DNA from 4 places in the Yersinia sp. SCPM-O-B-9106 (C-191) genome. Region 1 is predicted to be linked to each of the others. Evidence: predicted binding sites of a transcription regulator. Region 1 holds the regulator's gene; each other region holds the start of a gene.

Region 1 (8,386 bases):
GGGTGTGTACATGCTGGCGGTAATGGTATTGCCGGTGAATGGGGACATAATCCGCTACCCTGGCAAGATGATGAAGAGCGGCAGTATCAGCAGGAAGTTGCTTGTTATTGCGGGAAAAAAGGCTGTATCGAGACTTTTGTTTCCGGCACTGGCTTTGCCACTGATTATTTTCGTTTGAGCGGGCAGCCGCTCAAGGGGCATGAAATCATGGAGTTGGTTGAACAAGGTGATGTGCTGGCTGAACAGGTAATGGTTAACTACGAGAGACGTTTGGCTAAGTCATTAGCTCATGTCATTAACCTGTTTGACCCTGATATCATCGTGTTAGGCGGGGGAATGAGTAATGTTGACCGCCTGTATAAAACATTACCTACCTTAATCAGCCCTTGGGTATTTGGTGGCGAGTGCGAAACCCCAATCCGTAAAGCTTTGCATGGGGATTCTAGTGGGGTGCGGGGTGCCGCCTGGTTGTGGCCTACCCTTCGGCCTTGACGCTACAGCGTTGTTAGCAGCGCTCATGCACCCGAATCACTTACTTGAGTAAGCTCATCGGGATTTATTCACTTGCCGCCTAGCTGTAACGCCAATGTCTTTGGGTAATAACATTCGGCCTTGACGCTACAGCGTTGTTAGCAGCGCTCATGCACCCGAATCACTTACTTGAGTAAGCTCATCGGGATTTATTCACTTGCCGCCTAGCTGTAACGCCAATGTCTTTGGGTAATAACTTCGGCCTTGACGCTACAGCGTTGTTAGCAGCGCTCATGCACCCGAATCACTTACTTGAGTAAGCTCATCGGGATTTATTCACTTGCCGCCTAGCTATAACGCCAATGACTTTGGGTAATACCTTCGGCCTTGACGCTACAGCGTTGTTAGCAGCGTTCATGCACCCGAATCACTTACTTGAGTAAGCTCATCGGGATTTATTCACTTGCCGCCTAGCTGTAACGCCAATGACTTTGGGTAATACCTTCGGCCTTGACGCAACAGCGTTGTTAGCAGCGCTCATGCACCCGAATCACTTACTTGAGTAAGCTCATCGGGATTTACTCACTTGCCGCCTAGCTGTAACGCCAATGTCTTTGGGTAATAACATTCGGCCTTGACGCTACAGCGTTGTTAGCAGCGCTCATGCACCTCATTCTGGACGGCCTATATTCAGTCTTGATTGACTCGGAAGACATTATCTAACCGGCTAACCCCCAATCCATTGACTTTTTTAACCTTAATTTGCACCGGGATTCTGTCTTTCATAGCCTCAACATGGCTGATAACACCAATGGTTTTACCAGATGCATTCAGGCTATCAAGGGCATCGAGCGCAGTATCCAGTGTTTCTGCGTCCAGCGTGCCAAATCCTTCATCGAGGAACAGTGAGTCAATACTGGTTTTGTGGCTGACCAGATCTGATAGCGCCAAAGCCAGCGCTAAACTCACCAGGAAGCTTTCTCCCCCTGACAATGTGCGAGTGTCACGCATAGCATCCGCTTGCCAAGTATCCACCACTAGCAGCTCCAGAGCATCACTGGTTTTACGCTGTAATTGGTAGCGTCCATGCAGCCGACTGAGCTGATTATTTGCCAGATAAACTAAATGGTCGAGGGTTAAACCTTGTGCAAATTTGCGGAATTTATCACCCTCTTTGGAGCCTATTAAATGATTGAGATAGCTCCAGTCATCATATTGCTGCTGGCTATGTTCAATTTGCTCAAACAGCGCATGTTGGTTGCTACGCCGAACAGTATCGCTTTCTAACTGATTGCGTAATTCGCCTTGCTGTAATGTATTGGTTTTTAGTTGGGCGAGTAATTGCTCTGACCGCTGTTGTAATACAACCAATTCAGATGCTTGGCTGACCCCCACTGGGCAGGATTGTATAAGTTGATCCATTGCCTCACTGGCTTGCTGCTGGCGGATGTGTGCTTGTTGTTGCCGCTCGCTCAATTGTTGTTTCAATTGTTGCAAACGTTGCCTTTCCTCTTCACTCAGCAGAGCGGCGGTTAAGGCGGCCTCATCGTCGAATTCACTGCTTGTCAGTGTTTGTTGTAATTCCGCTTGAGCCGCCGCCGCGCGCTGCTGATATTGGTGCTGTTGCTGTTCCAGACCTGCGAGCTCACCAGAGAGTAAATTAAGTTGAGATTGCGCTTGTTGCAGGGTTTGTGCTGCATTTTGCAGCTCCTGCTCCGTTTGTTGCTGTTGTTGGCGTAATAACTGACGTACCTCAATAACATTGCCGTCACCAAACAGAGCCTGGCGCTGTTGCTTTTGTTGTTGTAACAGGGCTTCAGTTTGTTGATGTTGTTGAGTCAGCAGAGATAATTGTTCTCGGCATTCTTGTAAATGGCGACGCTCATTTTCAATCTGCGTTTCCAGTGCTTTTTGCCCCAGCGCCAGCTGTTGTTGTTCTTGCTGATATTGGTGCCAGCGTTGATTCTCTTCTTCCCGTGATGAAAGCCAACTTTGTTGTTGATCTGCTTCAGGCAATGAGAGTGATAGCTCAGCCAGCGCATGGCTGAAGTTTTGATGCACTTTTGCTAACTCAGCGAGTTGATGCTGATGATGTGTAAGCAATTTTTGCTGGGATTCTTGCGTATCTTGTTGGCGTTGAGCAATTAATGCCAATTGCTGCTGATGTTTTTGTTGCTTCTGTTCTGCTTGAGTCAGAATATCTTTGGCCTGTTGATATTGCTGATTCAGCTGCTCATATTCAGCCAGTTTTAGCTGACAGTTTTGCTCTGATTGTTCCTGTTGCTCGAGCCAGATTATTAAGGTCGCCGGTTCATTTAAAGCAAAGCTCAGGGCTAATGGCTGGGTCAGTGTTTGCCATTGCTGTTGGTAATCTGCCAACTGCTGATTGCTGTGCTGTAACTCTTGTTCCAGATGTTTGAGCTGCTGAAGCAAGCTTTGAGTCTGGGCATTGAGTTCGGAACCTTCAGTTGATAGCCGCTCAACCTGTAGGCGCTGTTCCTCAACACGGATAGCTGTCTCTGAGGGCTTTACCGCCTGATACTCCGTAATGGCTGGGTGATCCAATGCACCACATAGCGGGCATGCTTCTCCCGGTTGCAGTTTGGTTCTTTCTGCCTCTAAGCTGACTATGTGTTTTTCGCGTTCCAGCAAAGTTTCCAGAGTCGTCAGATGTTGTTTTTGTTGTTTATATAACTGACGTTTCTCGGCCAATTGCTGCTCGAGTAGTATGAGTTGTTGTTGCTGGCTGACTGCTTGCTGTTGTTGTTTATCATGCTGGGCCTGAACTTGCTGCACCAATGGTGATAATGCCGCTAATTGTTGCCGCACTGGCCGTTGTTGCTGGAGTTCGAACAGTTGTTGGCGTAGCTGTGCCGAGGGTTGCAGTTGCTCAAGTGCGGTCAATTGTTGCTGAATGCTACTTGTCTGTAAGTGGGCTTGCACTAATGCCGCTTGCTGCTGTTTATCTTGTTTATTCAGTGTGTCAATTTGCTGCTGTAAGGTCGTGATTAATGCAACCTGTTGCTGTAACTGCTGCTCACTGTCAACCGCTTGTTGTTGCTGTATGTGTAATTGACGGAACTGTTCACGCCATAAAGGCAAGTTCTTTTCCCAGTGCTGATGGTGGGCATATTGCTGGCTGTACTCAGTCAGTTGTTGTAGGCGCTGCTGGGTTTGCTTTAGCTGCTGTTCGTTCAGCTCAAGCTGCTGTTTGCCTTGCTGCTCTTTAGTTTGTAACTGTTGTAATTGCGTGCCAAGCAGCATTAATGAGTGTTGCTGCTGAGCAATAAGATTATCTAGCGGAACGACCTTTTGCTCGATCAGTGTTTCTTGTTCATGCTGCTGGGCGGCTTGTTGTTGGCGAGCAAGATTGGCTTGCTCCAGCGCCTGAGTCAGTGGTGTGAGTTGCGTCTGAAGTTGTTGCTGTTGCCCGGTTAATGTAGTGATGCGCAGTTGTATTTGTTGCAAATCCTGTAGGCTGCGCGAGCGCTCGCGCAACAGGGGGCGCAGCTTTTCTGCCGGCTCACTGCGGGCCAACCGTTGCAGTTCGGGCTGCGCCTGTTGATATTCTTGCTCAATAAGCTTCTGTTGTTGTTGATATTCCAATGCATTTTTTTGCTGCTGCTGCCAACTGGTGAGCCAATTTATTTGGTTTTGATTCACCCGCTGTTCTGAGGAAAGCTGCTTTTCTTGTTCTTCGAGCGAGTTTAATTGTTTTGCCAGGGCTAAACGCTGCTCTTCATTTAGCAGTTCAATACCATTGGCGCGTTGGTGCAATGCGTCCAGCGCAGTCTTGGCCAACTTATGTTGTTCAAATACATGTTCAGATAGCCGCCCATAGATGTCGGTGCCGGTTAATTCTTCCAATAATTCAGCACGGTCATTGGCATCGGCATTGAGAAAAGCGGCAAATTGCCCCTGCGACAGCATCATGGATTTAGTAAAACGACCAAAATCCAGCCCGGTGATTGCCGCCACCATATCCAGTTTATCGCGCACTTTATCGGCCAGAATTTTGCCATTCTCGCACAGTGCCAGCTCAACTTTGGGGGCTTGCAGATTCCCTTCCGGGCTATTTTTAGCACGGCGCTGACTCCAAAATGCCCGATAACGCGTGCCTTTTACCTCAAATTCAACTTCAGCTAGCGACTCCGCAGTATGGCGGGTCATCAGCTCATTTTGGCCCGGTGAGACAGTCAAACGCGGAGTTTGGTGGTATAGCGCGAGACAAATAGCATCGAGGAGGGTGGTTTTACCGGCGCCTGTCGGGCCGGTGATTGCGAATAACCCATTGCTGGCAAAAGGCTCGGCAGTGAAATCAATCTTCCATTCGCCCTGTAGAGAATTAATGTTTTTCAGACGCAGGCTCAAAATTCTCATGCTGGTTGCTCCTCTGCGGCATCTTTACCTTGCGATATATCCTCAACCACCTGATTGAACATTTGGCGCATGCGTTCCTGACGAGGTTCGGCTAAATCCGCCTCCAGCGCCAGCCGGCGTTCAAATACATCAGTGACACTCAACTCATTGAGTGTTTCCTTTTCCTGCCGCTCAATGCTGTTATGACGCAGTTCTTTACTGCGGCGCAATAATACCACTTCCACCGGAAGTTCTGCGGCTAGTGCTTGAATTCGCCTTTGAATATCAGTGAGATAGTCTTTTGTGGCGACTTCAATATCCAGCCATACCGGTAACCCCTGATGGCCAGAAAATGCAGCCAGCTGTTGCTCTATTTGTGTTAAATCGCCTTTGATTAACTGCATCGGCTGAAATTGTGGGATGAATAGCGGGGTCACTGATGCTAATGCTTGCTGGGCAAACTCCACCAAATAAACACTTTTCTCTTTGCTCAATTCATCAAAACTCAAGGCAATTGGCGAGCCGCTGTAGCGAATATGCTCGGTTTTAGCGACTTGCTGAGCACGGTGAATATGGCCCAGAGCAATATAATCCGCCGGGGGGAAAGCTTGGGCTGGGAAAGCGTCTAATGTGCCGATGTAAATATCTCGAACCGAGTCTGTGGTGGTAACCCCCACCGTGGTTAAATGCCCAGTGGCAATAATAGGTAAGGGCAGGCCAAGCTCAGCGCGCAACTCAACGGCCCGCTGATAGAGCGCTTGATAGTGGGCCGCAATGGCTTCTTGTAATGCCAGTTGCTTTTGTCCGCCGGATTCGCCAGCCTGACTGGTGACTAAATCGCGTGGGCGCAAAAAGGGGATGGCGCACAGTATGGCCGCAGGTTGCTCCTGACGGTTTTTCAAAATAATAACTTGCTGGGCTAAATCACTGCTGGCGCAGGATATGACCGTGGTATTCAGATAAGAAAGCAAACCCCGAGATTCATTCAGCGTTGAGACTGAATCATGATTCCCCCCCAAAACAATTAACTGGCAATTTGTTGATTGAAGCTCGACCACGAAGCGATTATACAGCTCTCGGGCATAGCTGGGTGGGGAGCCAGTATCAAAGATATCACCGGCTATAATCAGCGCATCTACCTGATTTTCTTTGATCTGTTCAATGAGCCAGTGCAGAAATGCTTGATGTTCAGCCGCACGGCTTTTGGTGAAGAAATGCTGGCCTAAATGCCAATCAGAGGTATGAATAATGCGCATAAATCTCCCGCTAGGGCAGGTTGTTTTCCAAAGATATTGGCGCTGATTATAAACACTGCCCGCCGGATGTCGCGGCTAAAAAAACAGTGTGAATGAAATCTCCGAGACGCTTCGCAAACTTGAGTGCTGCATTTTGCAATTATCATAAAATTTATCACTATGCTTATTGCTTGCAAGAGCGCGATGTTTTTCATAAAAATGTCACAAAACTGACGCATAATGGCTCCCGAAATCAAATAGTGACCACTAACTTACTGGCAGGGTTGATGATGGCAAGACGCATACTGGTAGTGGAGGATGAAGCTCCAATCCGTGAGATGGTGTGCTTTGTGTTGGAGCAAAATGGCTACCAACCGTTAGAAGCCGAGGATTATGACAGCGCAGTAACTCGATTATCTGAGCCTTACCCTGATTTAGTGTTGCTGGATTGGATGTTACCAGGGGGGTCGGGGATTCAGTTTATTAAGCATATGAAACGCGAAGCATTGACCCGAGATATTCCCGTGATGATGCTGACCGCCCGTGGTGAAGAAGAAGACAGAGTTCGCGGTTTAGAAGTGGGCGCTGATGATTATATTACCAAGCCTTTTTCACCCAAAGAGCTGGTGGCGCGGATTAAAGCAGTCATGCGCCGGATATCGCCAATGGCGGTGGAAGAAGTGATTGAAATGCAAGGACTGAGTCTTGACCCCTCTTCACATCGGGTTATGGCCAATGAGCAAGCACTGGATATGGGGCCGACCGAGTTTAAATTATTGCATTTCTTTATGACCCATCCAGAGCGAGTTTATAGCCGTGAACAGTTGCTTAATTATGTCTGGGGCACTAACGTTTATGTAGAAGATCGCACCGTTGACGTGCATATTCGTCGGCTACGCAAGGCGCTTGAAACTGATGGCCATGACAAAATGGTACAAACTGTCCGGGGAACCGGGTACCGCTTCTCAACGCGCTACTGAGTTTTCAGTGCCGGAGAATTCGTTGTGTTAGAACGTTTATCATGGAAAACGCTGGCTTTAGAGCTGGCTCTTTTTTGTTTGCCCGCATTACTGCTAGGTGCCTTTATCGGGTATCTTCCTTGGCTATTACTCGTCTCAGTGGTTGCGGCGCTGGTCTGGAATTTCTATAACCAACTCAAATTATCTCACTGGCTGTGGTTAGACCGCAGCATGACTCCGCCTTCAGGGCGTTGGAGTTGGGAACCTTTATTTTATGGCTTATATCAGATGCAACTGCGAAATCGGCGGCGTCGGCGTGAATTAGCCTTACTTATCAAACGGTTCCGCAGTGGCGCTGAATCTTTACCCGATGCTGTGGTGATGACCACCATTGACGGCAATATTTTCTGGTGTAACGGTCTGGCTCAGCAATTACTGGGGTTCCGCTGGCCGGAGGATAATGGTCAGCATATTCTCAACTTGCTGCGTTATCCCGAATTCAGCCAGTATTTACAACAGCAAGAATTTTCCCGCCCACTCACCTTGCAACTCAATAATGGCTATTACGTTGAGTTCCGGGTGATGCCTTATTCAGAAGGGCAATTATTGATGGTGGCCCGTGATGTTACCCAAATGCGTCAGTTAGAAGGGGCGCGGCGTAATTTCTTTGCTAATGTCAGCCACGAACTGCGCACCCCCCTGACGGTGTTACAGGGGTATCTGGAAATGATGCACGACCAAGAATTGGCGGGGCCATTGCGGGATAAAGCATTGGGAACGATGCAGGAACAGACCAAGAGAATGGATGGGTTGGTCAAACAATTATTGACGTTGTCGCGCATTGAAGCCGCTCCTAATGTAGATCTGAATGAGCAGGTTGATATTCCACGAATGCTGAAGATATTACAGCATGAAGTGCAAGCGCTGAGTGGTGGGCGTCATGAAATTACTTTCCGGGTTAATGATCAACTGAAAGTATTTGGTAACGAAGACCAACTGCGCAGCGCGGTGTCTAATCTGGTTTATAACGCCGTCAATCACACGCCTGATGGCACTAAAATTGAAGTGTGTTGGCAGAAAACTGCGCAAGGCGCACAATTTCAGGTGAGTGACAATGGGCCGGGAATTAGCCCTGAGCATGTGCCGCGCCTCACTGAGCGCTTCTATCGGGTGGATAAGGCCCGCTCTCGGCAAACCGGGGGCAGTGGATTAGGGCTGGCAATTGTGAAGCATGCTCTGAGCCACCATGACGCACGTTTGGATGTCATGAGTGAAGTCGGTTTGGGGACGAGATTTATTTTTACCTTGCCGAATCGATTGATTGTTCCGACGGTTTTAACCGAGAATGCAGTCAAATCCTAA
Region 2 (8,386 bases), 1.4 Mb from region 1:
TCCATATCGTATTTCTTAATGGCATCAACCAAGACCTGACCCAAATCACCACTGCCACTCAGTGTTTGTTCAATGGGATAACCGGCATTTTGAGAAAGTTCGGTCAATGCATTGTGTGTTTCTTCAGAAATGCGTTTCTGCATATCGCCAAGATTAACGTCGATCAGGCCGGTATAAAGGTCTGAATAGTTAACATCAACATGGATCAGGGAAACTTTGGCATTGTACGGCTTGGCCATAGAGACCGCTTTTTCCACCAACACCTTACTTTCCGGAGATAGGTCAACCGCAATCAGAATGTGTTTGTAAGCCATAAGTAAACTCCTTCCATAATGTTAATTAATGGGTAAGCAAACATTCAACCGTTGAACGGGTGCTAACGCGATATCGACATAGTACCATTATGACCCCTAACTGAAGTGTTTCACGGATCACAACACACTGTTTTGATGATGATCACTAAAATTAGCGTATGTCTTTTTACACCAATGTCCCATCAATCTCTACCGCGCATTGCCCTAATATAAGGTCATATTGATTGAATTTAAAGCAGTTCATTACCCTAAGTATAGCGCGGATTAGACATTGTGATTGACGTAATTCCATATTTTCTGCGCAAACATAACCTATAAGAAATGGCGATTGAATTAATGTAATTTAGTTAAGAAAGTTTAATATTTAGCCAGCTTTAGGAGGGGATAACAGCATTTTCGTACCAGAAAAGTTTGTTATAAGTTAATACTAATCGATACTTAATAAACGCCAAAATAGGCTTAATTTAGAGATTATCAGGCTATTTTTCATTTCATTTCCTACACTCATAAAGGGAGTCCAACACGTTCGGATAGTGTGTCGAGGGAATAATGCATCGAGCCACAATCAGAAAGCGAACGATAGGGGGTGGCTTTTGAAGCCCTGGGGGTGTTTGTATCAGCTAGAGTGAGCGATGGCGCACAGGCTCAGGGGAACTGACCTAATGCGGGTAATATCGCTGGGAGGATGATTATGATCAGTACCGTCGCGCTTTTTTGGGCTTTGTGTGTGGTATGTGTGATTAATATGGCGCGTTATTATTCATCATTGCGTGCTTTATTAGTGGTATTACGGGGTTGCGACCCGTTGTTGTATCAGTATGTTGATGGCGGTGGATTTTTTACCTCCCACGGTCAGCCGAGTAAGCAGATTAGATTAGTCGGCTATATCTTCGCTCAACGTTATCTGGACCATCACGATCCGGAGTTTATTCGTCGTTGTGATAGGTTGCGTGGGCAATTTATCCTGACCAGCGCATTATGTGGTTTGGTCGTGGTCAGTCTAGTGGGCTTAATGTTGTGGTATTAGTATGAAATTTTGGCATAAAAATAAGTAAAAAGGCGACCTGAAAAGGCCGCCTTTTACTTTACCCAAATTCGAGTATAACTGTTTCGCTGGATTTAGATAAACTTCAACGCTATCCAGTACAAGCCACCGGAAAGAAGAATAGAGATTGGCAAGGTTAATACCCACGCCAACATAATGTTCTTCACCGTCTTACTCTGCACACCACCACCATCCACTAACATGGTGCCGGCAACAGCTGAAGAGAGCACTTGAGTTGTCGATACTGGCATACCGGTATAACTTGCAATACCGATGGAGACCGCTGCAGTCATCTGGGCAGAAACCCCTTGTGCGTAGGTCATGCCTTTCTTACCGATTTTTTCACCGATAGTCACTGCCACACGTCTCCAGCCAACCATGGTACCCAAAGACAGGGCCAGAGCGACGGCAACGATAATCCAGGTGGGTGCATATTCCACAGTTTCTAACAAATCTGTACGCAGATTATTGAGGAAACGGCGGTCTTCAGCACTGGTTTCTGGCAGTTTGGCAACAGTTCCTGCGGTTTCTGCAACACACATCAACAAGCGACGCATCTGGCCACGTTGGTCGACCGTTAGGTCGCTATAGCTTTGCAAATTGGCCAGCAGTGTTTGTGCGCGGTCAATCGCTATCATGGCGCGTGAGTTGTCACAATGGAACTGCGCTGGTGTACCCGGCAATGTATCTGGCTCAGGCACCAAGGGTTTCAGTGCGACGGCATGCGGCAATACCTCAACATGTTGCTGATAATATTGTTGCAGGTTAGTCACTGCATCGCGGGTGCGGGCAATGTCATAACCGGTTGCATTCATATTCACAATAAAGCCTGCCGGAGCCACGCCAATTAATACCAGCATGATCAAGCCGATCCCTTTCTGACCATCGTTAGCGCCGTGAGAGAAACTCACGCCAATAGCCGATATAATCAGTGCTGTACGGGTCCAGAATGGCGGTTTACGTTTACCGTCTTTCTTTTCACGTTCCGCAGGTGTCAAGTGAATACGTTGCTGCTTTTTGGTTCCGTTCCAGTAACGACGTAACAGGAACACCATCAAACCGGCAATAACCAAACCCACAATCGGGGATAAGATTAATGACAGGAAGATTTGAATCATCTTAGGAACATTCAGCGCATCAACAACAGATGTGCTGGTCATTAATGCATTGGTTAAACCAATACCGATGATTGCACCAATCAGCGTGTGCGAACTGGAGGCGGGGATACCGAAATACCACGTGCCCAAATTCCAGATGATCGCCGCCAACAGCATAGAGAAGACCATCGCCAACCCATGTGCTGAACTGACATTTAACAGCAGATCAGTAGGCAATAAGTGAACAATGGCATAAGCCACGCTCAAACCGCCCAGCATCACGCCGAGGAAGTTAAATACCCCTGCCATCACGACAGCCACCTGTGAACGCATGGCGCGGGTATAAATTACGGTTGCAACCGCATTGGCTGTGTCATGAAAACCATTGATGGCTTCGTAAAACAGCACAAACAACAAAGCAAGAACTAACATTAGGCCGGTATGGAAATCCAGGCCAGCGAAAAGATGCAGCATAAGCGTTACGCCAGTTTGTGGACATGAACGCGGCGCATTATCAGTGACAATGGGGGTGGGGAAAAGGAAAATATGACCTTTTTTTGACATGACCGCATATGAATTCGTCTTTTTGAGCAACATATGCATGTTATATCAGCAGGTTACTTAGTTTTACCGTATGAGACATTTTCTTACTATAGCTTCCTGTCAGCGGGCGACTTACAATCTCCCGCCGCTAATTTATCAGTTGAATGAATAAACAGTATGCGTATTGGCGATAAAGCGAACAATTTTGCAGTGATGATGATTTTACTCAGTGAGGCCCAGTGTGGAACAGTTTGATGTGGTAGTGATAGGCGCAGGTGCTGCGGGCTTATTTTGTGCGGCTCAGGCCGGGCAAGCTGGGTGCCGGGTATTGTTGGTTGATAATGGTAAAAAAGCAGGGCGCAAGATACTGATGTCCGGCGGTGGCCGTTGTAATTTTACCAATATGTTTGTCGAACCCGCAGCCTATCTCTCACAAAACCCTCATTTTTGTAAATCTGCTTTGGCGCGCTACACCCAATGGGATTTCATTGATTTGATGAATCGCTACAATATTGCCTGGCATGAGAAAACACTGGGGCAACTGTTTTGTGATGATTCTGCTCAACAAGTGGTCGAGCTTTTGCTGAAAGAGTGCGAATTGGGGCAAGTTACGATTCGACTACGCAGCGATATTCTGTCAGTTGAAAAAAACGATGCCGGTTTCTTATTGCAGATTAATGATGTGAAAGTGAGCGCTCACTCACTGGTGGTGGCTTCAGGTGGGCTGTCTATGCCGGGATTAGGAGCCTCTCCATTTGGCTATAAACTGGCAGAACAGTTTGGCTTGAAAGTTTTGCCGATGCGCGCGGCTTTGGTCCCATTCACTTTGCATAAGCCTTTGTTGGAGCACTTGCAAACACTTTCCGGTGTTTCAGTACCGGCGGTAGTGACGGCAGAGAATGGTGTCAGTTTCCGTGAGAGCATTTTATTTACCCATCGTGGCCTTTCTGGCCCGGCCATTTTACAACTTTCAAGCTATTGGCAAGCTGGCGAGTATGTGAGCATTAACTTACTTCCTGACACTGACTTAGATACTTTCCTCAATAATGAGCGGCAAGCACACCCCAATCAGACCTTAAAAAATACATTAGCTCAGTTGCTCCCTAAGCGGTTAGTAGAATGTCTCCAGACCTTGGATCAGCTGCCGGATGTCACCTTGAAACAATTAAATGCGCCGCAGCAGGCCGCGTTAGTGGCCAATTTGCAACAATGGCGCGTGCAGCCTAATGGAACGGAAGGTTATCGTACTGCTGAAGTTACAATTGGCGGTGTAGATACTCAAGAACTCTCCTCCAAGACGATGGAGGCCCATAAAGTACCGGGGCTATACTTTATTGGCGAGGTTGTTGATGTCACCGGCTGGTTAGGGGGCTATAACTTCCAATGGGCCTGGAGCTCAGCTTGGGCCTGTGCGCAGGCATTGGCGGCTTGTGCAGCAAAAATAAAGTTTGTACACTAAAAATTAAGTTCGTACATTGCCATAAATAAAGTTTGTACATTGTTCTATACTTCACTCAGTAGCCAACGCTGGGAGTGAGCATCTTGAGCAAAAAAAGGCAGCTAGAAACGCAGGCTGATTTTCAGCGAGCTCTTAAAAATCGCTATGGCTTGGGTGAAGGGAACAGTTACAAACCTTGGCTTCGAGTTCAGGATGTATCCTCTTACGGTAACAGTGCCAAGATTCGAGGTATCAAGACGAATAGAGAACATCACACACTTTCCGAGCATGAAACCTGTTTTTTCTACATCGCCGAATTCTGTGATTCGGTCATTGATATTAGAGAACAATTCCCCCTCCTTCCGATAGGCCTCTCGCTAAAAATCGCTAAAACACTTGGTATTGAGCATCCTAAAATACCAAATACCTCAAGTTATAACGTTATGTCGACGGATTTTGTACTTACGATCCAACGTGATGGGCTCATATCTTATGATGCTGTATCTGTTAAGCCAATAAATAAATTATCCGATAAGCGCACTGCGGAAAAGCTCGAGATAGAACGATTATGGTGGCAGCTACAGGGAATCCCATTCCATTTGTTTGTTGCTACAGAGCAAAACCGTACACAATCTCAAAATATCGAATGGGCAACATGGCCATTGCGGCATGGCGTTCTATTAGCTGATTCCTTACTTGATGAAGCTGTATTATTAATGGCAAAAGGGAAATGGTTGACTGAAGAGCTTTGTCGCCAGTTCATACAAAAATTGGGGGCCGGTCGTGAAGAGGCTTTAATGATCTTGCGCATTTTAATTGGAACTAAGCGAATTGTTGTCGACTTAAATAAGATGGTTGTTGACTCAGGAATAATTGATATTAAAGATATAAAACTTTCATCATTGGAGATACGTTATGTTAGTTAGCCGGAATAGCGTTTGGGAAATAGAAGGCCTAGATGGTTTATTACCGGGTAGATATCGCGTATTGGAGTGTTATTCAGAACAAGACAGCATCATCGTTTTCCCTTTAATTAATACAAAAGAGTTACAAAAACCTATTTTAATTATCTTTTCATTTTTTCTAGAATCAATAAAGAATAATTACTGTGTTGAAAGCTATTTTCCTTTGCCTTTTTATCAATTAGTCTCCGATCAAGATATTCCTGATAGTTATCGTAAGAAACGTGACCAACGTTATGAGCTAGTGAGCGGATTATTATCTAGTCCTAATTTTCTTTGGGAGTTTAGTCTATTTGAGCGTTCTAAATTGGTGAGTACTTATGCAAAGAAAAAAGGTACTTATGTTCAGAATATTTATAGGATTCTGAATCAATACTGGCGATTTGGCCAAGATAGAAATGCTTTAATTCCTGCCTACAAAAATAGTGGTGGTGTTGGTCAAAGTAGAGTTGCTGGTGAAAAAAAAAGAGGATTCCCCGGTCGAATTTACCAAGGCTGCTTTAATGTACCTATTGGTATCAATACGACAGAATGGGATAAAAATATATTTATAAAAGGCATGAAAAAATTTGGTCTAAAAGGCCGCCATGTTCCATTGAAGCGTGTGTATGACCAGATTCTCGTAGAATTTTACCGCGAGGAAATTTGCAATGCGGAGGTAGAAAAACGACCTGCAAGACTTCCTTCGTATTCAATGTTTTGTTATTGGATAAAGAAGCTAATTCCTGAAAACCAAATCATTAGAAAACAAAATAATACAGGATACTTCGAGCGTAATAAGCGTAGTCTTATAGGGGCAGCAACGGACCATACTCTCGTACCCGGGAGTTGTTTTGAGCTAGATGCTACCGTTTTGGATGTACATATTGTTTCTGATTTTAACCGAAATCATGTGCTAGGTAGACCAACTCTTTATTGTGTTATTGATAAAGAAAGCAGAATGATAACGGGATTACATGTTTCAATGGAGTACGCATCATGGCGTGCTGGTCGCCAAGCATTGGTTAACACTTTCACATCGAAGAAAAAATATTGTGCAAGGTTTGGTATTGATATAAAAGAGGAGGATTGGCCTTGCCATCATATTCCTCAACGACTTCTTTGTGACAGGGGGGAATTTATTTGCAATAAGCCCGAAGAGCTTGCAGTTCCCTTGATCGGACATTTAAGTATTGCACCACCATATAGAGCAGATTTAAAAGGGATAGTTGAACGGCGGTTTCGTATATTAAATGAAGAATTAATTCATGAGCTGAAAGGTACGACTAGAGGACGACATTATATTAGGGGAGATAAGGATCCGAGGCAAGAGGCTATCTATACGCTTAATGAAGTGACTCAGTTATTAATTGATCAAGTTCTTGAACATAATTGCTCAATCCTGAGTCGATTAGCATCACAAACGCGACTACTTATGGAAGCTGATCTTCCCCCAACTCCGTTCAACTATTGGAATATTCATATTGATAAACATAGGCATGCATTGACAGTAGCCAATGAGGATGAAATACGTGCAAAGCTTCTTCCTATTGCGAAAGTCTCTATGACGCGATTAGGAATTCGGCTCAATGATGATATGTATTATGAGTGTGAAAGAGATGAATTTGATGGGTGGAAAGTTATCGCTAGATCATCCGGTCGATGGGGGCTTGAGGCACGCATTGATCAGGATAACTCTTCCTTTATCTATGTTCGACTTCAGCCAAACGAGGGATTTACGCGATGTGCACTTATGAGGTGCTCTAACAATCTAAAAGACCAACATATAGCTGATATATCTTATTTTAAAGATTGGAAGATGCTGGCGAATAAAAATTTCCTACCGACATCAGAATCATTGGAGCGATATGATAGAAGAAAGAAAATTGAGAAAAATGCATTAAATGAGATGTCGATTTTGCCAAAAATATCGCGCAAATCAGAGCGTATTCTTAACATGACGGAACGGCGAAACGAGGTCATTAAGACAGAAAGATCATTAGGAGGAGTTGAGCAAATACCATTTAAAAAAGGATTGATATTAGCTACTTCTGATAATAATAAAGAGAGTAATATTCTTGAAGCCGTGCCTGAAAATATAATATCGCTGATACAGCGGCAGCGAGATAAACGAAAATGAAATGCGAGCCGGCTGTTTATACAATAGCGCTCTTACCTGAACATAGGGGAAATCCACTTATTGAGGCTTTAGGTTTTAAGAAGACTGATGAAGAGCTATGGGATGGGATGGCTTATTACCCTACATGCTCATATGAAGAGCGAAAGCTCAATGCATTAGTTCGCGTAGATTACCTTTCCCGGTTAGATAACTTTCGACAAACACTTCCTGATTACATCAAATGTTTTAGGGCTATCGAAAGTGCTCTTAAGTCAGGATATTCGGCAAAAAACCCACTATCGCCCACCACAATGAATTATCTCCATTATCCCGTAGATGGGCGTCCAAATATCGAACCTAAAACCGGCTTCTTTAAGCCAAAGGGTTGTGGAGTAACATTGATCGGCGAAAGTGGTGTGGGGAAAACAACGTTACTGGAGCAGGTTCTTGGACAATTCCCTGATGTTATTATTCATTCTAATTACCAACATCAACCTTTATCTCTATTACAGGTTATTTGGCTAAAAGCAGATTGCCCATATGACTGTAGCGTACGTGAACTCTGTGAGAGTATCCTAACCATGCTGGATGAAAAACTCGGTCTAGAACCAACAATGCCGGGTCGAACCATCCCAATGTTATTCCGGCAGATTGAGGCTAAGATTAAATCTAGTTTTCTTGGCATATTGGTCATAGATGAAATGCAGAATATGACAGCACGAAAAACACGAGGTGAAGATAGATTGCTTAGGTTTATCCATAATTTAGTTAATAATTTAGGTGTGCCAGTATTATTTTGTGGTAATCCACCTTTTGATGATTTATTAAGCAAAACACTAAGAACTGCGAGGAGAGCTGAGAATGGAGGTTATTTTAAAATGCAGTTGCT
Region 3 (8,386 bases), 970 kb from region 1:
GGTCAATATTATGGATTCAGGTTCGCCGATTCGGCCATCAAACATCACCGCAGCACAAGCCAATTCAACGGTAAGCATAGTGACGCGATAGGCATCAAAGGTGGTCGATTCTGTAACCAGCGATTCAATAGGAAACAGTGCAACAGTGTCCTGCAATACCGGTGTGCGATTATCCGCTCTGACATCAGGTTCGATACCCACTTGCAAAGAAGCTAATGCGTAAGTTAATGCCATTACATGGCTGCGCGACAGGCGCTCTGGTGGTTTGGTGCCACAGGCGGTACTGAGTTGAAGAAACAACTCACCCAAAGTGACCATTAGCAAACCATAACCCACTCGGGTTTTGATATTCTCTAATTCGGTTTTTAATGCCACAGACCATAACGCCACGGGCATTAATAACTGCCCTTCTAATGACATTTTTTTCTTCGGGTTGATGCTGGCAAAACGATTGTAAATATCAAGTTCCTGCTGACATATCTCAAAGATTGCTCGCAGTTTATCGCGATGAGATTTGCACACAGCAACATTGGGTAGATCAGTAATTTGCCGAAAGAATTCTTGCCCCATTAAGCCCGTAGATGCTGGACGATAGAATATTTGTAATTTTGTTTTATTAACGGGTAATAAAAATCCATCGCCATATTGTTCTTGGTAGCGCTGGCGGAACAATGTGGCAAAAATATCTGCACAATGTGCCATTGAGATATTTTGGTTAATCGCGGGGTCGGCTTCCCCCCACGCGAGCGCCCACTCAACCGGCAAGGGTTTCTGGTCAAGAGCTAATTGCCCCAATCCAACTAATAATGCCAGTGGCAGTTCAGTTGAAACTTCGCGGGTTGCCGGAGGGGCAGAAAGATAGAGTTTCTCATCTATATTTACCCTGGTGATATAAACTAATAAGTTCTGCGCATAATGATTGAATGCGTTATTTTTCCCGTAAATATTTAGCAAGCGATTAAGTTCAGATTCAAGAATGGGCAGTTCTTTTTTTGCTATCGGATCTATAGCAGCATCAATGAGTATTCTATGTTCTAGTCCATAGAAAAATAAGAAAACATAGCTAATATCTGCGTTGGGTGATTTACGGCCCTCTGATAACCATTGTAAATACCCTTTTCGCGCCTCTGGTGAGCAGGTCGAATAATCAGGTGCACTATCAATCAGAGGTAATGAAATATCTATTTCTTCTGGCGCAACATCCATTGATGGATTAATAAAGGCGGGTTCTGCACCAGTACGGTTACTTTTGTATTTATTACCAATGTAAACCATACCATCAGGTAAATTTATTCCTGCAACCACGGCCAGTTCACCAGGACGCAACCAGGATGCACGGGCTAGAGAACCCCGTGAGATGTCGGGTTGTTTTACTTTAGGTTCAGCGGAGGGCTTCTTGTTCAGCTCATCGGGTGCAGTAGTTTGTTCTGGTTCCAACTGTGACGGGGCCATTTGATAATTGCCCAGATCCGGTATCACCGCAATCTCTTGCCTATTAGGTTTACCCGGTTGGCCCGCATGCGTCTTAGTCTTACGGATATTTTGCCAGACAAAATACAGGCATAAGATAGCCGCACTCAGTGCAATCCACGCCTCTCTCGGGATACCGGTGATCAGCCCCAAAACGACTATCAGTAGGATAACCCAGCCAGTACCGGTAGACTTTTTTTTCGTCACGATGATTTATATGCCCCTATCCTAAAATAATAATTTTTATTCTGCCTTTAATGGCAATTTTTAATAAAAAATTCTTTTTAACCAAAAAATGCAGCAAAAAACCATAGAGATAACCGATAAATTTAACTTAAGTCGAATTTATCGGTTAAATAATAAATCAATATTTTATGTTAATAACAGCTTGCCTGGCACAACAGCATGATAAAACTTTCAATAAATCAATTATGCCAGTTCATTATGCAATCAGCTAGTAAAGACTCTGTAACCGCAGGATAAACTCCCATGATTTCAGTTTGTCTCGTGTCTGGTTAGAATAAATTAAATAATAAGGTTAGGTGGCGGGTAATTTGTGTTCAGATAATGGAATTGAATGTTTCTGGTTTGTTTTTTAATCAAACCATCCACGTTTTCTCTATTGATAAACGCCATACTACAAATAGCGGTTAAAAAACGGGTTAAAAATACGATGGGCATATGACAGAAAAGAAAAATCCCAGCCATTACTGCACTGGGATCTGCTACCAATAGGCCGGTATTTATTTAAGGGCCATCGCATCGCGCATGGTAAAGAACAAATCTGTTTGGTCGGTTAGACCAACAACATTTGCCGCATGTGGGCCGTAAGCGGCGATGCGTAATTGTGTGCCAGTATGGCCTTGAGAATCATCTTCAGAGTTACCATAGCTGATAGCCATTACCGCGCCGTCTTTGGTGGTTAATGCCTGTGTCAAACCCGGAGCTTTAGCATCAGCTTCAATGATTTGGCTGGAATGGGCATGATCTGCGGTCACGATGACCAATGTATTGCCATCAGCGCGGGCAAATTCCAACGCTTTTTGAACCGCTTCGTCCAGATCGACAGTTTCACCAAACTGGCCACAAGGGTTAGCCGCGTGATCTTGTTTATCAATTGATGCCCCTTCAACTTGCAAGAAGAAGCCATTTTTATTGGTTTTCAGCAAATCGATAGCCTTTTCCGTCATCACGGCTAAGGTCGGTGTCCCTGTAGTTCGTTCGGCATTGTTTTCACAAACCACTGGCGGTTTATCTATATTACCGTGATAAGAGGCTTTTGGCCCCTGCCAGCGAACCGGCATATTGCCTGGGCTGAAGAGTCCCAACAGCGGTTTTTGTTGGTCGGCCTGTTTGATTGCATTCAGGTCATCAAGATTTTCGACAATCACATAGCCGCGAGCCAGAGCTTGGTCACGCAAAGATTTGTCTTTCCATTCACCCGCTTTAGCGAGTTGGCTGAATGATTTAGAACCGCCGCCCAATGTAACATCGGCGCGCCCTTCAATCATTTGCTCAGTAATGGAGCCACGGCCGCCATTTTCTAGCGCATTGGTGCTGCATTTTTCGCTAGTTTCTTCCGGGCCATAACATTTCCGGCCGGTGACATGAGCAAATTGTGCCGCGGGAGTTGCATCTTGCAGTTCAGCCGTTGAAACATTGCCGGTGGCTTTACCTGCTTTTTTAGCCAGTTCCAATAGGGTGACATGGTCTTTCCCAAACACATCAACACCCAGTGCGCCATTATAGGTTTTCACACCTGACGACCATGCGGTAGCTGAAGCTGCTGAGTCAGTCACATAATCAGGTTTCTGCGTTTTTTTATCTAATGAATAGTGCGTGTACTGCCCGGTCAGCGGCAATGCATCAATTCCTTTAAAGAAACCGCCCGCGCCCATGGCATAGTTACGCGCCGAAGTAATCTCTGAGTCTCCCATCCCATCGCCAATCAGTAAAATGACATTTTTTACTGTTTTGTTAGACAACGAATCACGAAGAGCCTGAGTTTGATCTTCTGTCAAACGGCGAGCGCCACCAAACTGGGTGATATCACCGTGGGCGCTGCGGTCATATAAACCGGTGGCGACCGCAACAGCATTGGGTGCGAACAGAGAGCTGCTCAGCATCAGGGTCGATAGCGCTATGCCGGACAAAGTGGATACGCGGTTCTGCATCAGTAGAGTTCCTTGTTGTAAAACAGTCATACAATTTGTATTGATTGGTTACAACGGATACTAGAACAGGCGAATGACGCTTTTATGACAATCAACGTTTTTATGGCAATCCACGTATTTATAACAATCAATGCTTTTATAAAAACCACGATTGATTATTATCCCTTATCTTTCAGAGCCATCCCCCTGTTCTGTCGCCACCATTCCACAAAATGGCGCTAAATCAGGCCACCGTTAGCGCGCAGCACTTGCCCATTAATCCAACCACCGTCTTTACCCACCAAAAATGCTACTGCCGCAGCAATATCTTCTGGTGTACCCAGCCTTTCCAATGGTGCCATTTTTGCCATTTTTTCAATAAGTTCTTCCGATTTCCCATTAAGAAAAAGGTCAGTTGCGGTAGGCCCCGGAGCCACGGCATTGACGGTAATATTGCGGCCCCGCAACTCTTTCGCCAGGATTGCCGTCATTGTTTCAACCGCGGCTTTGGTCGCAGCATAAACAGCATACTTTTCCAACTTTAAACCCACCACACTGGTTGAAAAATTAACAATTCGCCCACCGTCTCTAAGGCGTTTTGCGGCTTCCCGCATCCCGTTAAAGCTCCCTTTCAGATTAATTGCAATCTGGCGGTCAAAGTGTTCATCATCACTATCGGCAATCGTACTGAGTGACATAATTCCGGCATTATTGACCAAAACATCAACGCCACCAAAAGCGGCTTCTGCTTTAGCAAACAATTGAACTACAGCGGCGGAATCACTGATATCCCCTTTAGCACTCAATGCATTTCCGCCCGCTTGTTGGATTTTACGCACTAAAGCTTCGGCTTCCTCATCAGCTCGAGAATAATTGATGAGAACGGTGTAACCCTCCTGAGCTAAACGCTCGGCTATTGCTGCACCAATACCTCGTGATGCTCCTGTGACAATGGCGACCTGCTGAGTAGTTTTCATCATAATATTCTCCTGAATATGTATTTCATTATTTGTACTCGTTTATGGGCAGTTAGTTCTCAAGCCATGTTCTCAAGAACTGCACCCACGGAAACCGGTACACAGAGCATGCCACTTTTACTTATTCGGATAATCACCTATTATTCGTTAACACTATCCGAGAAAGCCGAACAATAGTATGGACAGAATTGATGCAATGCGCGTGTTTATCAGAGTAGTGGAACAGCGCAGTTTTACCCAAACCGCACAAGACTTAAATTTACCTCGATCTAGTGTGACGGATGCAGTTAAGCAGCTTGAAAAACGCTTAAATGTCCGCTTATTGCAACGCACTACCCGGCATGTCAGTCCGACACTGGATGGGGAAGCTTACTACCAGCGCTGCCTGCAAATTATTGCTGATATAGAAGATGCTGAAATGGCGTTTGCTAATGCTAAGCCACGGGGCTTACTGAGAATCGATGTACAAGGCACCTTGGCTCGCCATTTTGTATTACCACAACTACCTGATTTTATAGCACAATATCCCGATATCGAATTATTTATCAGCGAAGGAGATAGGCTAGTTGATTTGATTCGTGAAGGCTTTGACGGCGTATTGCGTGTCGGTAATTTGCAAGATAGTGATATGGTGGCCCGCCGCGTGGCACTGCTACCACAGGTAACTTGTGCTGCACCGCGCTATTTGCAACAACATGGAACACCACTCACACCTAATGAGTTAGCCGGGCATCAAATGGTAGGGTTTCGTTCCAGTGCGACTGGCGGATTAATGCCATTAGAATTTTGTATCAGCACACAATCTCAGCCCTCCGCCAGGAAAGAGCTTTCATATCAACGGCTACAGCCCTATTTATCAGCTGAAGTTCAAGATATGAAAGTTCAAAATGTGAAATTACCGGCGGTTCTATCCGTTAGTGGCGCAGAAAGTTTTGTGGCTGCCGCACGGCTGGCATTAGGGATCATTCAGGTACCACGTTATCACATCGAATCAGACTTACGTGCCGGAACACTGATTGATATTCTCCCAGAATATGCCCCGCCCCCCATGCCGGTTTCTTTTCTGTATCCACGTAATCGACAATTGTCACCACGGGTGCGTATTTTCAGTGACTGGCTGAACCAAGTATTCCTGAAAGCATTTTCCTGACAATAATATCTCCTTGAAAGGCGATGCTGCTGACACCATAAGCAGCCGAGCTAGCCAGCTCGGCTACAACGCTAATTTATTAGTCTTTTTCAACGGATTGATAGATATCGATATCAAAATAGCCGTCACTTCTGCCGTCATTGAGGTAAACCTCATAACAAGCGCCCTCGGCTGGGTGATAGCCACTTTGTGGTAAATGCTGGTGATACAATTCTCCCCAAGCTTTAGCATAACCATCATCATCATCCGTTACTCGGGTGTGATACACCGCATATAGACCTGAGGGGATCACCTGTAACTCCAACTGGCCGCGAAGTTCTACTGGTAAGACATAGTCATCAGCGACAGATAAGGATACATCAGCCCGTAACTCAGCCGGTGGATTGGTTTCTGGGTTATCCCAGTAAAGTGCTAACCAATCTTTTCCTGGAATTTGGTGCTGGGTATAAAGTGATGATAGTTGGTCAAATCCTTTCGGGATGGTCTCGTGATAAGGCCCAACAACTCGGATACCCACAATCTTTTTCGATTCTTTTTCGACTATCTTGAATGTCATATCGCTACCTCGACTCAATGGTTTTAATAAAAACTAAGTGACTAAAGATACGAACTCACGCCATAACTGTACATTCATACAGTATAGCGGGATTTAATGACATTTGATTAGTTTTTAACCTTGATTTGCGAACTGTTTCGCAAAAAATCATCTGCTTGTTCAAGTTGAAGATGACTGAATACCTTGATCCCGTGACGACGCAGTAAAGCTGTTGTCACTCCCTGTCCTGCGCGTTGAGTACCATTAAAATGGCCATCATAGATACGGCTACTACCACAAGATGGGCTACCTTCAGTCAGAATGGCCAATGTGCACTGATGTTTTTGAGCCAATTCCAAGGATTGATAAGCCCCTTGCAGAAATTCCCGGCTGACATCATTACCCCATTGCTCAATCACCCGCGCCTGCCCCTGTAATACCGACTCGCCATTACCTTGCTGAATTTCTGCTGGTGGGCGTGGCACCGGCATTCCTGCGGCTAATTCTGGACAAATTAGCACCAGTCGCCCTTCATCCTGCCAGCGCTGAATAATTTCATCATGAACAGACAGAGCGCTGCCGTTATAACGGACAGGTTTCCCCATCAAGCAGGCACTGATCAGGATACGCGCAGGTTTGGATTCCACGAGATTTTCAACCTTACTATTGTGTGATAAATGAATTAGTGATGAATTAAAAATAACTATAGCCACCGATAATAACCAATTAATAGTGGCCAGTCATAAACTCAGAAAATAATTAACGCAAAGCAGATATTTCTTGGGTTAATAAATAGAGCGCGGCCTATTTTGAATGGTTATAGGCGGATAAGACTTGCGGTAACAATCTCGCCAGGCGCTTTGCCCACTGTTCCTGCCCATCGGGTTGAGTGATAAGATCCTGACGAATCTCTATTCCTACATAAGGTAAATGGCGCTGTTCCGCATGAAATGGCAAAGTGAAATCGGTTGCATCTGTCATGGCATAAGGTTGGTTAACTCCGACATTTAAGGAGCCATCTTGCTGTAAAAATGCCACTAACTGCAAAGAAAACTCAGGATTACGGTTAAATAAAGTTCCAACTTGCCACGGGCGTGAAATGTTTTTAAACGACGGGGTAAAGCTATGCATGGAAATAATGACACTGCTCTGGCCGCAATCATGGCGCTGATTAAGTGTCTGTGTAATTAAGTCATGATAAGGCTGGAATACCTCATTTCGACGGGCTTGAGCCTCTTCTACCGTGACACCAATATTGCGTGGTATCCGCGTGTTTTCCGAAATTTCAGGAATAGAGCTGGCGATACCCGGCGTGCGGTTACAATCAATCACTAAGCGCGAGTAACGCTGATGAATCAATGTTGCATCCAAATATTGGCTAAGTAATTGCGCGGTAGCCAATGAGCCAATATCCCAACCAATATGGCGGTCAATCTCCCCGGCGGGTAACCCCAAATCCCCAAGTTGGGCGGGAATACGCTGCCCGGCATGGTCTGCCAGCAAGATAAAAGGTGAACGGCTCTCTGGGCGTTCAATGGCCGCAGCCGGAGGTTCGCCATCACGTAATAAAGGAATCAAAGTGACATTGGACATGAATTGAATACCTGATATGAATGGATTTCGTAAATAACAGACTTTTATCCTAGCGGCTTATCCTTACTTCGCACACCCCGACCTTATACTTAAACTTTATGGTTTATGCGATTAGCCCCGCAATAACAGCAGGTTTTTACTTTTCGTTCCTGATAGTCATCTATTGATGTTATTTTTCATGTAATAATCTTCAGTAAATATTTATTTGTACTTAACCCGTGGTAGCAAAGTCGTGGAGAACTATGGAAACGTTTTTAATTGATCGGATGGCAACCCCACAGGGTGAACTGTTGTTAATTGCAGACGAAGAAAACCGGCTACGCGCCATTGATTGGACGGATCATTATGAGCGCCTGATGAAACTGCTACGCAATCATTACGGCACCAATACCTTTACCCTAGTGGAAAAACGGAATCCCGGTGGGTTAAGTGACAGCATGCAGCGCTATTTTGCTGGTGAGCTGAGTATTATAGATAATTTACCCGTAAAAACAGCCGGTACTGACTT
Region 4 (8,386 bases), 930 kb from region 1:
TAACCGCCTTCGCCAGCGCAGCGCATGGTGGGTTGCCCCCACTGCTGCCATGTTCTTTGGCAATATCAGCGATACCATGGCTTTCTTCTTTATTGCGTTCTACCGCAGTTCCGATCCTTTTATGGCGGCAAATTGGGTGGAAATCGCCTTGGTGGATTATAGCTTCAAGCTACTGATCTGCATGTTGTTTTTCTTGCCTGCCTATGGCGTGATGCTCAATGTGTTACTGAAGTATTTTGCCCGGCAGACTGAACAGCAAACGCTAACTCGGGTCAGCCCCGCTGAACAATAGATTTCTAACCCATGGATTTCTAACCCATAGATTCATGAATAATAGATTGCTTAATAATAGATTGCTTTTAGCGTCTGAATAAGGTGCGATAAGGTCGCATACCCAAAGTGGTTGGCGTTGCTGTTCCCTCTGCCATCTCAAATCAGAGGGGATATTAATCATCGATAAGGGATTACCATGCATAAAATAACCAAGTTTCTTGCTGTTGGCCTGCTGGTCGTGGGATTAAGTGCTTGCGATGGCGGCAGCGATAACAATGTGGGCCAGCCCGTCAGCTTGTTAGATGGCAAAGTAGCGTTTGTTTTGCCGGCAGATTTGTCTGACCAAAGCGGAAAAATGGGCAACCAAACCAATAACATGCACGTTTACGCCAACAAAACTGGCGATAAAGCGGTTATCGTGATTTTAGGTGATAATACCAATGAAGCTTTGGATGTTCTGACTGAGCGTCTGGCTGAACAGCAACGCGCTCGTGATGCCAACCTACAGGTTGTGACGAACAAAGCCATTAAGGTAGACGGGCATCCTTTCCAGCAATTGGACAGCATTATTACTAGTGGTGGGCAGAAAGCCTATTCGTCCGTATTGATGGGTAAAGTCGATAACCGATTGATGACATTACAAATTACGCTACCGGCCGATAATCAACAGCAAGCGCAAACTGAAGCTGAATCCATTATTAGCACCTTGAAGCTAAGCCCATTATCACTGCCATAAATCTGGGATAATCTTCCCAATATAGCGCGGATAAAGCCAAATGAAGGGGAAACGCGCCGTTGGGGTCGTAACGGCGTAAGCCGTCGGAGTGCCCCGAGGTGCGGTCAACCCTTCACTCAGTAAGCGATAAGCCACTTTGTCATCAGCCTAAGAGCGCGGGTAAACCCGCGCTCTGTCTTTGACTATCACGCCAGTGCTCGTGCCAGTAAGGTAATAGGGTGTTCGCATTTCTTGCTGGTCGACATCTCAATCTGCCATTTGCAGGTTTCGCAGTCGGTAATCACTAAATCAACGCCACTGTCTTCAATCTGTTGGAATAATGATGCCCCGATCCCTTGGGATGTCGCGTAGTTCTCTGATTTAAAACCATATGTCCCAGCAATCCCGCAGCATTGAGAATCTAACACCACCAGCTCAATACCTGGGATGCGTTGAAGTAGCGCCAAGGTATAAGCCGTCCAGCCCATTTTCTCCATATGACAGGGGGTGTGATAAGCAATGCGCAGCGGTTTGTTTTGGGCCGAACTCTTTTCCTCTGAATACAGCGGCTTGAGCGGCAATTCCCGCCCTTTTTCTAATAAACGGTAGAGATAGCGAGTCGCCAGTTCCACTCTGTCGCGCACCGGCGCGGTATCGACATCCAGTAAATGCGGATACTCATCGCGCAGGGTAAAAGTACAGCTTGAGGAGGTGGCAACCACCGGAATATCTCGAGTAATTACCGCGTCAGTGAGGGATTCCAAATTCACCCGCGCCTGTTTTTTCGCCTGTTCAATAAACCCATTCGCAATCAGCGGCACACCACAGCATTTTTCGCGTTTAAGCAATTGAACGCCAATGTTCATCGCATTGAATACACTGACTAAATCCTTGCCCAACTGCGGATGGTTATAGTTGACAAAGCAGCCGTGGAAGAACGCCACCTGTTCCGTATATTGCTGCTGTTTCTCAGCTTGTTTGCGATACCAGCGGCGGAAAGTGCCAAACGAATATTTTGGCAACTCGCGCCGGTGGTCAATTTTCAGCGCTTTATCCAGTAAAACCCGCACCGGTTTTAACCCCGTGACCGCATTGATGACTGGAGCAAATGGCGTCGAGAGAGTGCCCATGAGATCGGTGTGGCTGAGGATAGCATCACGCAGTTTGGGCTTATTGCTGCTGTAACTGGCTTTAGCGCGCTGGATAATGTCGCCGATTTTGACATCTGACGGGCAAGCCACTTCACAGCGTTTACAGTTAGTACAGTATTTCAATGCATCGTCATACAGCGCCGGATCTTTCAAACGCAGGCGCTCACCATCTGGGCCAGCCTGTTTTGGCCCCGGATAAAGCGGGTTAACTTTCGCTACCGGGCAATATGTGGTGCAAACCGTACATTTGATACAACTTTCAAAGCTGTTATCCCGTGCCAAATGTTGATTCTGAGAGAGAGGCTCATCCTGAGCGCTTTTGTGCTGCGGTAACGCTGTCATAATGTCACCCCCATAGCGCTGACAATCTGCTCTGCCACGAACAATGCACTGGTCAATGAAACCCCTGCACCACACCCCTGTTGCAGCGGGTCATAGCCGCCGAGAACAGCGCCAATAACATGCAAGTTATCCAGTGCGACACCGCCACGCAGCGCCCGTAACCGGTTATCGGTGTTCACGCCAAATTGCAAATAAGGTTGCGGCGCAAACATATTGCTGTGGCTCCAATCTGCGCGGTTTGGCAGTGATAAAATATCCAAATCCAGTATGGGTTCATAGATATGCTCAAAAGTCGCCACCAGCCCATTACTGAAGAAACTGCCACTCGCCAGCACCATCTGAGCCGCCCGCAACGGAATATCGCCATGATTGCGGCTATACAACCCGGTAATTCGGTTTCCGACCAGTTCGGCGCGCAATACCGCATCACCCGGCATAACAATGCCGCCTAATTGCTGGAAACGACGACGCAAGGCTTGATGTAAGCGCATGCCGAGCAATGACGGCGGCAATGTTGGCAACAATTGAATCGGTTTGCCCACCGCCGCGCGCAGCGCCTCTAAGGGTGCTGATTCATCCAGCCCAATGCAGGCTGGCAGTAAAATCATTTCCGCTGTTGATGATAATCGCGCCAGTTCATCGGCCAGCGGTTGCCGGTTTTCGGGCAAATCCAGCACCCGCGCAATATTCACCGCACGGAATTCACTGGGGTTATCGCGTAAACGGTCGAGCGCCGGTAAATGCAGATAATCTGCTGTTGCTTCAACGCCCTGCTCCTGCAAAGCACTGGCCACCATCTGTGGCTGAAAATCGAGGAATCCTTCAATGCCAATCACCGCCACTTTTTGCCAGGGTAGCGGGCCTTTTAATGGTGCGACGGGGATATCCGACGAACTCAACCACGTGGGCCGACAGCTGCCCAGCGGGGTCAGACGCAAGTGATTTTCAGCCGCGCTGCCGACCAAATCCAGCCCGCAGCGGCTTAACAGGGATTCAGCTTGATACGCGAGCTCGCCCACCGACCCTGTTTGCCCCATTTTGCTATAAGGATGCTCAGGCGCTAGCTCCGCTAAGGTTTCAAGCGCAGAGAGTGGCTGGCTGACCGCCTGCCCATTGGGCAATTTCGCCAAGAGATCCAAAGAACCGGAGGAAAAATGCAGTGCATTTTGACCGGCGCTGACAATCGCGCAATATTTGCCTTGCTCGGCGAGGCGGATACCGCAAGCCAGCCCAGCTAACCCGCCGCCGATGATAATCACATCAAATTTCATCGCGTTTCTCCTGCTCATTGGCCGCACTCGGGCTATCATCCAGACCACATAGCCCTTGATAAACCCAATGGGTAAACTCACTTTCCCGCAAAGCGTCGCCCCAAGCTATTGGGCGCACCCCTTTCCAACGCTCATTCAAAAACTGGCCAAGTTGTTCACGGGATTGTTGCGGTGTCGTCACTTTAAAACGGCTGAGTAAGCCCGCCGCCCGGCAAGCGCAAAGCTCTCCCTGGCACGTCCCCATGCCAACGCGAGTGCGGCGGCGTAAATCCAATAGGTTATTAACTGACAAAGATTCAATGGCATAGCGCACTTCACCGGCGGTGACCGCCTCGCATTCACACACTAAACTGTTGTCCAGACGGTTTCCGGCTAATAACTGGGTCGCGCGGTCGCCATGACGATAAACGGCTGAGCCGCGAATACTGGCGGGCAAAGAAATCACTTTGCTGAGCGTTTGTTCTGCTGATTGCTGTGAACCGGGAAGTGGCTCTTGGGCCGTGGTGCAAGCCGCTGTTACACCGAGCTTTTCACAGACTTTATCTGTTGCCCACTCCGCCATCAGCCGGTAAGTCATCAACTTGCCGCCAGTGATGGTGATAAAGCCCTCCAACCCATCACGGCTGGCGTGGTCGAGCAAGACGATGCCACGGCTGACATTACGCCCTGAAGGATCATCATCACTAGCGACCAGCGGCCTGACTCCGGCATAAGCGCGTAAAATGCGCGTTTGCGCCAATTGCGGTGATAATTTTGAGCCTTCGCGAATTAAGGTATCCACCTCTTGTGCCGTTACTACCATATTGTCTATCTGATCATATTCAATATGGGTGGAGGTGGTACCAATCAGTGAAATAGTATCGCCTGGCACCAAAATGTCGGCATCAGCCGGTTTACGGCAGCGGTTGATCACCATGTTGTTGATCCGATGACCGAGGATCAACAGCGCGCCTTTGGCAGGAAACATGCGGATACGAAGATCAGCATATTCAGCAATGTGCTGACCCCAGATCCCCGCGGCATTGACCACGATTTGCGCATGGATATCATATTGACGCTGATTTTTACTGTCGAAAACGCGCACGCCGCTCACCCGGTCACCCTGACGTAATAATCCGATAACTTGATGATAAGTGAGTACATTGGCCCCGTGCTCACGGGCATCCAACATATTGGCGGCGGTGAGGCGGAAGGGGTCAACAGTGCCATCGGGCACGCGGACGGCAGCAATTAGCGCGGGGTTAGCAGCAGGTTCGAGCCGCAATGCTTGTTTTGGATCAATGGCTTCGGCGTCGATCCCCGCCTCCTGACAGCGCGCAATAAATTGCGCCTGATATTCCAGGGAGTCTTCCGGCAAGGTGATAAACAAACCATCGGTTTGCTCAATACAATGGCGGGCAATGCGTTTGAGAATCCGGTTTTCTTCAATACATTCACGCGCGGATTCGCCGTCAGTCACAGCATAACGCGCACCACTGTGTAATAAGCCATGGTTACGGCCTGTCGCGCCGGTGGCAATGTCATGCCGCTCGAGCAGAGTACAGGCCAAACCCCGCCGAGCACAGTCTCGAGCTATTCCAGCACCCGTCGCGCCACCACCAATGATGATGACATCCGTTTCTGTGTAAGGAGAACTGTTCGTCATGAAAGACCCCATATTATCAGACAGCCGCCTGACGGCTAATTATGAGTCTATTGAGCCACAGTCTTTATGGATATTGTTTGATAAGGAACAAAAACGAACCAAAAACGAAAACAATATGGCGCATAAAAACCATGATTGTGATCAAAGTCACAGGTAATTTGTCATTAGCGGTTTCAAAATGTTAACCAATCGCTCAGAATTGCCGCCGCTTTCATATAACTGTAACAAATGCGCCATCACTCACAGATAAGTTTCGCAATCTTATCTAGTATGACGCTCGTTATGGAACATAAACGACAGTTGCTTTGCCGTTTAATCATCGGCAGCGCTTACCACCGGGTAGATACCAGGCTATACCGGAGTCAAAAATTACAAAAAAACCATCGGAGGCACTCATGTTGAGTATTTTTAAGCCCGCGCCACATGTGGCCAGGCTTCCCGCAGACCAGGTTGATCCCACTTACCGCCGTTTACGCTGGCAAATCTTCATGGGCATCTTCTTCGGTTACGCGGCCTACTATCTGGTGCGTAAAAACTTTACTCTGGCCATGCCGTATTTGATCGAACAAGGTTTCTCTCGTGGGGATCTGGGCTTCGCACTATCCGGTATTTCTATTGCTTATGGCTTCTCAAAATTCATCATGGGTTCGGTGTCTGACCGTTCGAATCCACGAGTATTCCTCTCTGCCGGTTTGATTCTCTCCGCAGCCGTGATGCTGTTTATGGGTTTCGTCCCTTGGGCAACATCCAGTATCGCCGTGATGTTTGTGCTGCTGTTCTTATGCGGCTGGTTCCAGGGAATGGGTTGGCCGCCATGTGGCCGTACCATGGTGCACTGGTGGTCGAAGAAAGAACGCGGCAGTATCGTTTCTGTCTGGAACTGCGCCCATAACGTCGGTGGTGGCTTGCCGCCATTGCTGTTCTTGCTGGGTATGGCATGGTTTAACGACTGGAAAGCTGCGCTCTATATGCCCGCTTTCGGTGCCATTTTGGTGGCATTGATTGTCTTCGGCCTAATGCGTGATACTCCTCAATCTGTTGGCTTACCTCCGATTGAAGAATACAAAAACGACTATCCGGATGACTATAGTCAAGAAGCGGAAGAAGAGCTGACCGCGAAACAAATCTTTATGCAATACATCTTGCCCAACAAACTGTTGTGGTATATCGCGATTGCTAACGTTTTTGTTTATTTGCTGCGTTACGGCATCCTCGACTGGTCACCAACTTACCTGAAAGAAGTCAAACACTTCGCGCTGGATAAATCCTCATGGGCTTATTTCCTGTATGAATACGCTGGTATTCCAGGGACGCTGTTGTGTGGTTGGATGTCCGACAAAGTATTTAAAGGTAACCGTGGTGCCACCGGCGTGTTCTTTATGACATTGGTGACCATCGCGACCATTATTTACTGGCTGAACCCGGTCGGTAACCCAGGTATCGATATGGCCTGTATGATCACTATCGGCTTCCTGATTTACGGCCCGGTGATGTTAATTGGCTTGCATGCCCTTGAATTAGCGCCGAAAAAAGCAGCGGGTACTGCCGCAGGCTTTACCGGTTTATTCGGTTATCTGGGTGGCTCGGTTGCGGCCAGCGCCATTGTTGGTTACACCGTTGACTACTTCGGTTGGGACGGCGGCTTTATGGTCATGATTGGCGGCAGCATTATCGCTGTTCTGTTATTGATCGTCGTCATGTTCAGTGAGAAAAAACATCACGCTGAGCTAGCCAGACAGGCCGAGCTGGATAAAAAATAATATCCAAATGATCAAGTAGCTTACAGGCTGTGCCGTTATCTATATGGATGAATAGCGACACAGCCTTTTTCATACCCTGAAATTGATAAAAGGAATAATATCAATGCAAAACCACATCAAATCACTGATAGCCAGTATGATTCTGGCATCCTCAGTCGTCGGCATGGCACAGGCAGCGGAACCCTTAGCCCAAGATAAATCAGCAGATAAAGTTGTCATCGCGCACCGCGGTGCCAGTGGCTACTTGCCGGAGCACTCACTGCCCGCCAAAGCTATGGCCTACGCACAGGGCGCTGATTATCTTGAGCAAGATTTGGTGATGACCAAAGATAATGAGTTAGTAGTTCTCCATGACCATTATCTTGACCGGGTAACAGATGTCGCCGATCGCTTCCCTGACCGCGCCCGTAAAGATGGTCGTTATTACGCTATTGACTTTACGCTACCAGAAATCAAGTCACTGAAATTTACCGAAGGCTTTGATATTGGTAAAGATGGTAAGAAAGTGCAGAGCTATCCGGGCCGCTTCCCAATGGGCAAGTCTGATTTCCGTGTGCACACTTTCCAGGAAGAGATTGAATTTGTTCAGGGGCTGAATCATTCGACCGGTAAAAATATCGGTATCTACCCTGAAATCAAAGCGCCATGGTTCCATAAGCAAGAAGGTAAGGACATTTCTACCAAAGTGTTGGAAGTGTTAAAACAGTACGGTTACACCACCAAAGCCGATAAAGTCTATCTGCAATGCTTTGATGCCAATGAATTAAAACGTATCAAAAATGAGCTGGAACCCAAGATGGGCATGGACCTGAAACTGGTTCAACTGGTGGCTTACACTGACTGGAAAGAAACCTACGAACAGAAACCTAATGGTGAGTGGGTTAATTACAGCTATGACTGGATGTTCAAGCCAGGCGCAATGAAGAAAATCGCGCAATATGCTGACGGCATCGGCCCAGACTACCATATGCTGGTGGTGGAAACCTCGACACCAGATAACATCAAGCTGACGGATATGGTCAAGGAAGCGCATGCCAGCAATATGATGGTGCATCCGTTTACTATCCGCGCGGACAAACTGCCTAAATACGCCACTAATGTAAACCAACTGTTTGATATTATTTACAATCAAGCCGGGGTTGACGGGGTATTTACCGACTTCCCAGATAAGGGTGTGCAATTCCTGCAAAAACAGGGACAACACCAGTAAGTGATTTATCTGGGATAAC

The links. Region 1 encodes PhoB, which activates phosphate uptake and scavenging genes when phosphate is short. Its sites were predicted from a motif close to CTGTCATAAAACTGNCNNAT; they were not measured.
Region 2: a site for PhoB is predicted at 3,001-3,020, ahead of pitA (inorganic phosphate transporter PitA). Genes of this name have one in related genera too.
Region 3: a site for PhoB is predicted at 3,716-3,735, ahead of phoA (alkaline phosphatase). Genes of this name have one in related genera too.
Region 4: a site for PhoB is predicted at 5,606-5,625, ahead of glpT (glycerol-3-phosphate transporter). Genes of this name have one in related genera too.

What each region holds. Positions count from the first base shown of each region.
Region 1 covers NZ_CP110791.1:3,197,847-3,206,232, reverse strand. The annotation lists gene mak (fructokinase) at 1-492, shown strand, start outside; gene OP863_RS14600 (AAA family ATPase) at 1,162-4,851, opposite strand; gene sbcD (exonuclease subunit SbcD) at 4,848-6,086, opposite strand; gene phoB (phosphate response regulator transcription factor PhoB) at 6,356-7,045, shown strand; gene phoR (phosphate regulon sensor histidine kinase PhoR) at 7,070-8,386, shown strand.
Region 2 covers NZ_CP110791.1:146,186-154,571, forward strand. The annotation lists gene uspA (universal stress protein UspA) at 1-314, opposite strand, end outside; gene uspB (universal stress protein UspB) at 1,006-1,341, shown strand; gene pitA (inorganic phosphate transporter PitA) at 1,434-2,930, opposite strand; gene OP863_RS00570 (NAD(P)/FAD-dependent oxidoreductase) at 3,241-4,458, shown strand; gene OP863_RS00575 (TnsA endonuclease N-terminal domain-containing protein) at 4,533-5,363, shown strand; gene OP863_RS00580 (transposase) at 5,353-7,518, shown strand; gene OP863_RS00585 (ATP-binding protein) at 7,515-8,386, shown strand, end outside.
Region 3 covers NZ_CP110791.1:2,226,496-2,234,881, forward strand. The annotation lists gene OP863_RS10200 (TerB N-terminal domain-containing protein) at 1-1,677, opposite strand, end outside; gene phoA (alkaline phosphatase) at 2,214-3,644, opposite strand; gene OP863_RS10210 (SDR family oxidoreductase) at 3,863-4,603, opposite strand; gene OP863_RS10215 (LysR family transcriptional regulator) at 4,779-5,750, shown strand; gene sbmC (DNA gyrase inhibitor SbmC) at 5,830-6,306, opposite strand; gene OP863_RS10225 (DUF523 domain-containing protein) at 6,414-6,932, opposite strand; gene OP863_RS10230 (N-formylglutamate amidohydrolase) at 7,090-7,878, opposite strand; gene ogt (methylated-DNA--[protein]-cysteine S-methyltransferase) at 8,121-8,386, shown strand, end outside.
Region 4 covers NZ_CP110791.1:4,130,938-4,139,323, forward strand. The annotation lists gene OP863_RS18640 (7-cyano-7-deazaguanine/7-aminomethyl-7-deazaguanine transporter) at 1-292, shown strand, start outside; gene OP863_RS18645 (DcrB family lipoprotein) at 470-1,009, shown strand; gene glpC (anaerobic glycerol-3-phosphate dehydrogenase subunit GlpC) at 1,195-2,481, opposite strand; gene glpB (glycerol-3-phosphate dehydrogenase subunit GlpB) at 2,478-3,752, opposite strand; gene glpA (anaerobic glycerol-3-phosphate dehydrogenase subunit A) at 3,742-5,397, opposite strand; gene OP863_RS18665 (hypothetical protein) at 5,396-5,554, shown strand; gene glpT (glycerol-3-phosphate transporter) at 5,793-7,157, shown strand; gene glpQ (glycerophosphodiester phosphodiesterase) at 7,261-8,367, shown strand.